Linked DNA regions of Victivallis lenta. The protein of the gene in region 1 binds, or shares a complex with, the protein of each later gene. Links are inferred from orthologs where the notes say so. Each region holds a gene or a part of one and is shown on either strand. Other genes may lie near its edges.

Region 1 (4,555 bases):
ACGGTGAAAGCCGTCCTGCCCGCCGGAATCCTGAACGCGCCGGAGGCGAGAGCCATTTTCTTTCTCGACATCCGGGGCGGCAGGCCCGGCGACGCAATATGGATCGACAATCTGGAACTTTATCAGGAAAGGGAAGCCGTGAAATGAAAAAGAGTTTTACTCTGATCGAACTTCTGGTCGTGATCGCGATCATCGCCATTCTTGCTTCGATGCTTCTGCCGGCGCTGAACCAGGCGCGGGAACGGGCGAGAACCGCCTCGTGTACCGGCAATCTGAAGCAGCTCGGAACCGCCGCGTTGATGTATGGCGGCGAAAATGAGGATTTCATCGTGCCGAGCCAGGGGGCGGAGTGGGGGAAAAAGTGGTTCAACCGCCTGCTCGAAACCAGCCTCGGCGGGAGTGAGAAGGTGCTGATCTGTCCCTCCTGTACCGAGGGGGATTTCATCACGGCGGACAAGTTCGACGACGGCGTGAAGCGGAAGCTCAGCTATGCCGGGCTCGCGCAGGTTATGGGCATGGCGAATCTCGAAGGTTATCGCTACAGCAAGCTCGGAGCGCTGCGCGAGCCGTCGCGGACCTGGCTCATCACCGATTATTCCGGTTCGGTCGATCCGATGGCGTTCATTTATCTCCGGAGCGATCTCAATTACGCGGAGAGATTCCGGCCTCCGTTCCGGCACGGCAACGTGATGAACGTCGCGTTCCCGGATGGGCATGCCGAAGGGGTCCGCCGGCCGGAGCAGCCGTCCGGACTCGATGCCGGCTGGCTCTTCGCATCGCCCGTCAATCAGTGAAGAAGCGCGGATTGACCGCCAGCGTGCCCGGAATCCGTTTGCTGATCCGGGCCGTTTTCCGTTCGATGAGTTCGATGAGGGAGTCGATTGCGGCGCGGCCGATTGACAGGTCATCGACCTGTCCCGCCGCGAGCTCCTGCGGCAGCAGCGGCCGGTTCGACGCGCAGTCGAGCGTCGCCATCCGGAGCATGTCTCCGCCGGTTCCGAACGCCTCGGCCGCTTCGAGCACGCCCGGGGTCATGTCGCGCGAGACGTTCAGGATGCCGTCGAACTGTTCCCGCTTCAGCGCCTCGAAGGCGGCGTTGCGTGCTTCATCCGGCACATAGCGCGAAAACCGGGTGACCAGCCGGACGCCGCTTCCGGCCAGCGCGTCGTCGACGCCGAGCCGCATCGCGGCAGTCACCGAGCTTTTTTCGGGGCCGGCCAGATAGAGCAGCTTCCGGCAGCCGGCGCGGACCATCGCACCGGTCACCTCCGCGGCGGTCCGGCGGTAGTCGCTGGCGACCGTATTGACCTGCACGGAATCCTCCGCCGCCGGCGTACTGGTGATGAAGAGATACGGCATGCCGTTCTCCTCGAGCTCCCGGTAATAGCCGCATTCGGGGGAGGCCCCCCAGATCAGCAGCCCGTCGATGGTCCCGGCGCGGAAGAGCCTCTGGTAACTTTCGTCCGGCCGCTTCTCCTCGTTGCGGAACAGCAGCATCAGGTGATAGTCGCTTTCCTCGAGCCGCGGCTCCATGCCGCTTAAGATATCGACGAAGTGCGAATCCCCGAATACATTGCCGGGCGTCATCGGGTGGGCCGGAACCAGAAGCCCGATCACGCCGCTGCGGCGGCGGAACAGCCGCTGCGCGTTGACGTTCGGCACATAGTTGAGTTCCCTGGCCGCGGCGAGCACCCGCTCCTGCGTCGCCGGGGGAATCTTGCGTCCGGCCCGGTTGTTCAGCACCTTCGAGACGGTACAGGTCGAGAGGCCGACGTACCGGGCGAGGTCGCGGATGCTGCAGCTGCGTCCGGCCGGATATTCTTTTCCGTTCATCCCGCCGCCTCCGTTCCGGCTTCTTCGGAGCGGCATGCCGTGATGAACCGCTCGCGGTGCGTGTAATCCTGCATGGCGGCGACCTCCCGGAACGAGCCGGTCGCGGCGAGCAGCCCGGCGAGACGCGGAACCTGGGCCGGGGCGAGCTCGAAGATGATTCTGCCGCCGGGATTCAGGTGCGGCGCAGCCTCTTCGGCGGCGCGGCGGATCAGGGCGAAACCGGCGTCGGGAGCGGTCAGCGCGAGCCGCGGTTCGTGCACGCGCACCTCCGGCTCGAGCGCGGCGTACTCTTCGTCGGTCACATACGGCAGGTTGGCGGCGATCAGGTCGAACTTTTCCCCGCCGACCGCGTCGAAGAGGTCGGATTCGAGAAAGCGGACCTGCGTCAGCCGGAGCCGTTCGGCGTTGTGCAGAGCGATGGAGAGCGCAGGTGTGCTGACGTCGACCGCCGTAATCACGGCGTCGGGCCGTTCGTCGGCCACGGCGAGAGCGATGGCGCCCGAACCGGTGCCGAGGTCGAGCAGCGAACCGCCCTGCGGCAGCGTATCGACCGCCCATTCGACCAGACACTCGGTTTCGGGGCGCGGAATCAGCACTTCGGGCGACACGTCGAGCCGGATGTTCATGAAGTAGGCGTAGCCGAGCAGATATTGCAGCGGTTCGCGTCCGGCCCGGCGCTGTCCGAGCGCCCGGATCCGCTTTTCGAGATCGGCCGGAACCGTCGCATCGGACTGCAGGAACAGTTCCGCCCGGTTGAACCCGGCGAGTTCGGAGATCAGGATGTCGGCTTCGACGCCGGCGCTTTCGATGCCGGCCGAGGTGAATTTGTCCAGAAGTTCGCGTCGCAGTTCAAAATAACGGCTCATCGCTGCGGCGCCCTCCGGAAGAATTTGCGAAAAAGTGTACGTTTCAGTTCATCGTTCATATTATAATATATCGTCGCGCCGGGCTTTTGCAAATGCTCCCGGCCTCAAAATCCGGAGGCATTTGCATCGGAAATGCTCATTTCCGATAGTAGAGGACGAGATCGCGGATCTGATAGTCGAGAAACCGCGAACCCGGATTGAAACCGATGGAGAGCCGTTCCGGGCGGAGGGCGTCGCCGCGCAGCGCGTCGGGGAGATCGGCCGGGAGGACGTAAATCCGCCGCCATTCCGCCGTCGGGTTCGGGATGGGCAGGAAGCTTTTCGTCCCGCCGGAATCCTGCAGCACGGCGAAAGCGTTGTTGTAGCCGCTCCCCTCCCGCTGCTCGGCCCTGACCGAAAATGCGATCGCCGCGAGTTCTCCGTTCGCCCGTTCTTCTCCGGTCAGCGGAAGCATCGGGTAGACCCATTTGTCATCGCCGCAGCCGGTGAAATCGACCCGGAAGCCGCCGTCCTCCTTGCGGGTGAATGTTCCGGACGACTCCGGCACCCAGCGGCTGCCGTTCCCCGGGTCGACCGGCACCGGCCGGAAGAGTTCGGCCAGCCGTGCCGGGAACAGTGCGAAAGCTGTGAGCGGCGGGATCGGCCTGCCGCCGAAACTGCCGCCGAAACGCAGTTCTCCGTGGGCGGCGCTGCCGTGGAAGGCGGTGACGAGAATCTCCAGCTGCACCCGGCCGCCCGGCGGGACCGTGACGGTCCCGGGCAGCCCGGAAACCGTGATCTCCTCGTTGACCGAGAGGGTTCCCGTCTGTTCGCGTTCCCCGAAGTTGTAGACGCTGAGCCGGAAGGCGGCGGGCAGTTCGAGCGTCATCGACTGCTGGTCGGTGATCCGGCGGTTGTCGTCCGGGGTCAGCTGCAGGACGATGGAGGTGTCCGACGCGGCGTCCGGCGCGGCATTCCGCGGGACGGCCGGAGCCGGGATTGCCGGGCGGAGTCCGCGCACTCCGGACAGATAGCGCGGAAAGCGTTCGGCCGCCAGTCTGAGTTCGGTCCCGCCCGGCAGGCGGGTCACGGCGCCCATGAGATCGGTTTGCCGCAACTCTTTCGCCTGTCCGGGCAGAGTGAGCGTGAATTCGGCGGTCGCTGCGGACCGGTCGTACGCTTCGAGCTCTTCGACCGTATATTGGTGCCAGAGCGCATGTTCGTCGACCGTGCCGGAGCGCAGCCAGTAGACGACGGTCTGGCTGCCCGCATCGTCTCCGTACAGGTAGGCGGCGACTTCCGGCGGCGTTTCGAGCCGGCCGAGGCAGCGGAGATTTCCGAGCTGTGCGCACAGATTCGCATAGGCGGCGAACTGCGGGGTCACCCGGTAATCCCAGGTCATCATCCCCCACACCTTGCGGTTGCCGCGTTCGTTGTAGGGCAGCAGGACGAACGGGAAGTTCCGGGCGATTCCGAGCGATTGCATGACGACCGCCGACTTGACCGTGAATTCCGCGAGCAGCCGGTTCTGGGCGAATGAGTGTTCCCGGCGGTCGAAAAAAGCCTCGTTCACCTCGAACGGATATGCTTTGCCGCGCTGAAAGACCGGGTCGACCTGCCCGTATCCCTCACAGTGGGTGCCGCTTTCGGTGATCCACAGCGGTTTCGGGGCGAGCTTGCGGGCCGCATAAGCGGCGTTGAGGCCGGAGACGAATTCCGGATAGCTCGACAGCGGCCCGTAGAGATGGAATGCGGCCGCGTCGAAGTAGGCGTAGGTCCCGTTGGCAAGAAACCGCTCGAAATAGCGCACCGGCTTCGGGAACCACTCGGTCAGCCCGCCGGTGATCACCGCGAGCTGCGGCCGGACCGACCTGATT
Region 2 (3,590 bases), on another replicon or contig:
GCTGCGCCCGCGTTCCCGCGCCTGCGAGAGGGCCGGGAGCAGCATGGCAGCGAGAATCGCGATGATCGCAATAACTACCAGCAGTTCGATCAGGGTGAATTTTTCCGCTTTCATTATCGTCCCTTTCGTCTTGTCATGGTTGGTTGTTCAGGTCGACAGCATCTGTTTCGGTACGGTACATCCTCCTGTTTCGATTGTCATGATAACCGGTTCGGCTCCGGCATGCTTATGAAAAAAACAGTTCGCTGCGGACCGGACCCTGCTGCGGGATGCGGCCGGCCGGCGGCCGCAGTTTGAGGAAGGTGCGGGTCATGGCGGCCAGTTCAGAGGTCCCGCCGGCGATATCGTTTTCTCCGGCCAGAATCCGGTTGATGCCGGTCACCGCCAGGTGGTACAGGGTGCTGTCGTAGAGATTGTAGGTCGTGGTCATCTTCGGAATTTCCGTCAGGAAAAGCCGGTCGGCCGGCTCGAGCGGATTGAGCGACCGCCGCATGGCGGAAATCCGGATCGGGATGCCGTAACGGATTCCGGCCAGGTAGTTCTGGAAGCTTTTGCCGAGCAGCAGCCGCACCAGCCCGGCGGCCGTGTGCATGTCGGCGCATTCGCGGCGGACGCAGAAGATGTCAGTCGCCTGGACCGTGGTGTCGATTCCGCCGGGAAATGCCGGCAGCGGCGCGGTTTTCCAGTCCCGGCAGCCGGCGCGGTCGAGCAGGGGCAGAAATTCGCGCGGCTGCATGAGGAACGGCAGTTCGCCGCCGATGAAACGCTCCCAGTAATTCGGCAGCTGCGGTACGAACGGGATATCGTTTTCCCGCAGGAGCGTACGAATGGCGGAAAGTCCGCGTCGCGTCTCCTCCGTATCGATCCGCACCGGGTCGGCGGCGGAGGGATCGATCAGCGTTCCGCCCGCCCGCCGGATGTAGTTCATCCAGAGAAACGGTTCCGCTTTCCAATAGTAGCGTTTTTCCGGCGGCAGCAGCGGCCGGAAGGCTGCCAGCGAGGTGCGGAACTGTTCCCAGCTCCAGCCGGGAACCGGTTCGGGCACGTTTGCGGCAGCGAGCAGCTTCGGATTGTAGAACATGACGCGGGGAGAGAAAATCAGCGGCAGTCCGATCTGCCTGCCGTTCATCCGGCATGCTTCGAACGGCGTGCCGGTGAAATCCGCATCGTCGGGAAACACCGCCCGGAAGATTTCGGTAAGGTCCGCGTATTCCGCATGATGCGACTGCAGGTATCCGGTCGTGCGCAGTTCGAAGATTCCGCGCCGGAAGCCGGTAACCACCCGGAGATTCGGAAATTCACTCCTCATCCGGCCGATCAGCTCTTCGCGGTAGGGCAGTTCGTAGAGCGGGTCGAAGAAGAAGACGTTCCGCTGCAGGACGCGGTCCCGCCAATCCGGATGGACGTATACGCCGTGGCGCGGAACTTTGTAGAGCACTCCTTCGTTCGACAGCGACTCCACTGCGCTCTGCACGATGAGCAGGGAGATTCCGGTCGCCGCCGCCAGGTCGCGGGTCACCGGCAGTTTTTCGCACGCGGGAACCTCGCCGGATTCCAGCAGATCGAGGATCTTGTTCCGCACGATGGTCAGTTTGTCCGGCTTCATATTGATCTCGCTGTGTATTAGTCACTGTATTATTCACTGTTAATTATACCTGAATCGACCCGCAATGTCAAGGGAATTCGGCAAAAAAAACAGGAAATTTGTCGACATACCGCCCGAAGCCGGAACCGGACAGGGAAATGCCGGTTCTGCAAAAAGCATTTTCGGGAGAGGTCAGGCGTGGCGGAGCTGTTCGAGGCGCTGTTCGCAGACGATCATGAGAATCTGGTCGAGAATCAGGTTCAGCTCGCCCTCCATCAGCTTCGGCAGGTCGAAGGTACTGACGTTGTAGCGGTGATCGGTGACGCGGTTCTGCGGGAAGTTGTAGGTGCGGATTCGCTCGCTGCGGTCGCCGGTGCCGACCTGGGAGCGTTTGTCGGCGGCCTGCTTGCTGGCCTCTTCCTGCTGTTTGTGCTCAAGCATCCGGGCGTACAGAATGCGCAGTGCGATCTCCTTGTTGCGGTGCTGGGACTTCTCCTGCTGGCTCGCCACGGAGAGTCCGGTCGGGATGTGGGTTACCCGCACGGCCGAGTCGGTCGTGTTCACGCACTGGCCGCCGGGGCCGCTCGAACGGAACACGTCGAAACGCAGGTCTTCCGGCCGGATGTCGAGTTCGACCTCCTCGGCCTCCGGCATGACCGCGACCGTGACCGTCGAGGTGTGGATGCGCCCGCCCGCCTCGGTCGCCGGAACCCGTTGAACCCGGTGGACGCCGGATTCGTATTTCATCAGCGAAAAGACGTCGCATCCGGAGAGCGAGAACGACACGTCCTTGATGCCGCCGAGATCCGTGTCGGACTGGTCGAGAATCTCAACCTTCCAACCCTGTTTTTCGGCAAAGTGCAGATAAGCGCGGAAAAGCTCCCCCGCGAAGAGGGCGGCTTCGTCGCCGCCCGCGGCCGGTTTGATCTCGACGATGATGTTTTTGGCGTCATTCGGATCGGGCGGCAGCAGGGAGACCTGAATCTCTTCCTCGAGCTTCGTCGACTTTTCTTCGAGCGACGCGATGTCGGCGGTGAGAAGGTCGCGCATTTCGCCGTCCTCCTCGACGGTCAGCATTTCGCGGTTGTCGGCGAGTTCGGAGAGGGCCTTCTTCCAGCTTTCGAATTTTTCAAAGAGCGCGCCGAGTTTGCGGTGCTCCTGGGAAACACTGCGGAATTCCGCTCCCCTGGCGTAGATGGCCGGGTCGGCCATGCGTTCCTCAAGCTCGGCGAAACGGCCGCGCAGGTTATCGATATATCCGGCGATGTCTTCTGGTTCCATAATGCTCCAATTCCGAACTCACGGCCGCCGGAGCGCGGTGAATGCTCCGGGGCCGTCACTCAAAAAAGGGCTTGCAGAACGCGGACGTTCCGGCAAGCCCGGGAAATCGGTTTCAAAACGGCGATTACGCCTTCTTGTAACGGCGGTTGAATTTGTCGATACGGCCCGCCGTGTCGACGAATTTCTGCTTGCCGGTGAAAAACGGGTGGCACTTCGCGCAGATACCGACCTTGTACTCGGGGCGGGTGGATTTGATATGCCAGACTTCACCGCACGCGCAGGTCACGACGGCATCTTCGTACTTCGGATGGATGTCCTTTTTCATTTTGCACAACTCCGTTTTGCAGGTTATATTATCAAAGTTCTTTTGCTTATGCATGAAATCAACAATCTTTATAAAATAACAGAAGTTACCGTAATTTCAAGCGGAAATCAGGAGAAAACACAATGAATTTGACGGAATTTTTAAAGGACGGCGGTTTTTCTCCGGAGGTCGGCGAACTGCTCGCGCCGTGGTGGAGGGAGGACCCGGCGCTCGAAACGATGCCGGAATTCCTCGACGGCGGTTTTTTCCGGGAATACGAGCCGCTGCTCGGGCTCCGGGAATCACCTGCTTCCCGTGTCGACGCGCTTGTCGCGGAGGTGAAAAAACATCCGGCGCTGCGCATCTATGCGAATCTGCTCGACCGCTGGCTGCTCGGCGGCGAACTGGGTCCCGACGGAG

What was found.
Region 2: the proteins of prmC (region 1) and prfA are in contact, whole or in part, in a crystal structure (PDB 2B3T), measured with the Escherichia coli proteins. The link is inferred for Victivallis lenta from one-to-one orthologs.

Annotation. Positions count from the first base shown.
Region 1 is NZ_VUNS01000017.1:92,038-96,592, forward strand. What follows is about bases 765-3,675. They hold prmC (peptide chain release factor N(5)-glutamine methyltransferase), read right to left. Parts: upstream 2,700-3,675; coding sequence 1,830-2,699; downstream 765-1,829. Other genes in these bases: FYJ85_RS14895 (prepilin-type N-terminal cleavage/methylation domain-containing protein), read left to right, coding at 765-794; FYJ85_RS14900 (LacI family DNA-binding transcriptional regulator), read right to left, coding at 784-1,833; FYJ85_RS14910 (glycoside hydrolase family protein), read right to left, coding at 2,836-3,675. In the rest of the region: FYJ85_RS14890 (hypothetical protein), read left to right, coding at 1-147; more of FYJ85_RS14895, read left to right, coding at 144-764; more of FYJ85_RS14910, read right to left, coding at 3,676-4,555. UniProt on the Escherichia coli protein: Methylates the class 1 translation termination release factors RF1/PrfA and RF2/PrfB on the glutamine residue of the universally conserved GGQ motif, i.e. on 'Gln-235' in RF1 and on 'Gln-252' in RF2.
Region 2 is NZ_VUNS01000010.1:109,065-112,654, forward strand. Bases 823-3,590 are described here. They hold prfA (peptide chain release factor 1), read right to left. Parts: upstream 2,867-3,590; coding sequence 1,778-2,866; downstream 823-1,777. Other genes in these bases: FYJ85_RS10775 (GntR family transcriptional regulator), read right to left, coding at 823-1,606; rpmE (50S ribosomal protein L31), read right to left, coding at 2,991-3,191; FYJ85_RS10790 (hypothetical protein), read left to right, coding at 3,314-3,590. Also shown: FYJ85_RS10770 (DUF1559 family PulG-like putative transporter), read right to left, coding at 1-114; more of FYJ85_RS10775, read right to left, coding at 227-822. UniProt on the Escherichia coli protein: Peptide chain release factor 1 directs the termination of translation in response to the peptide chain termination codons UAG and UAA.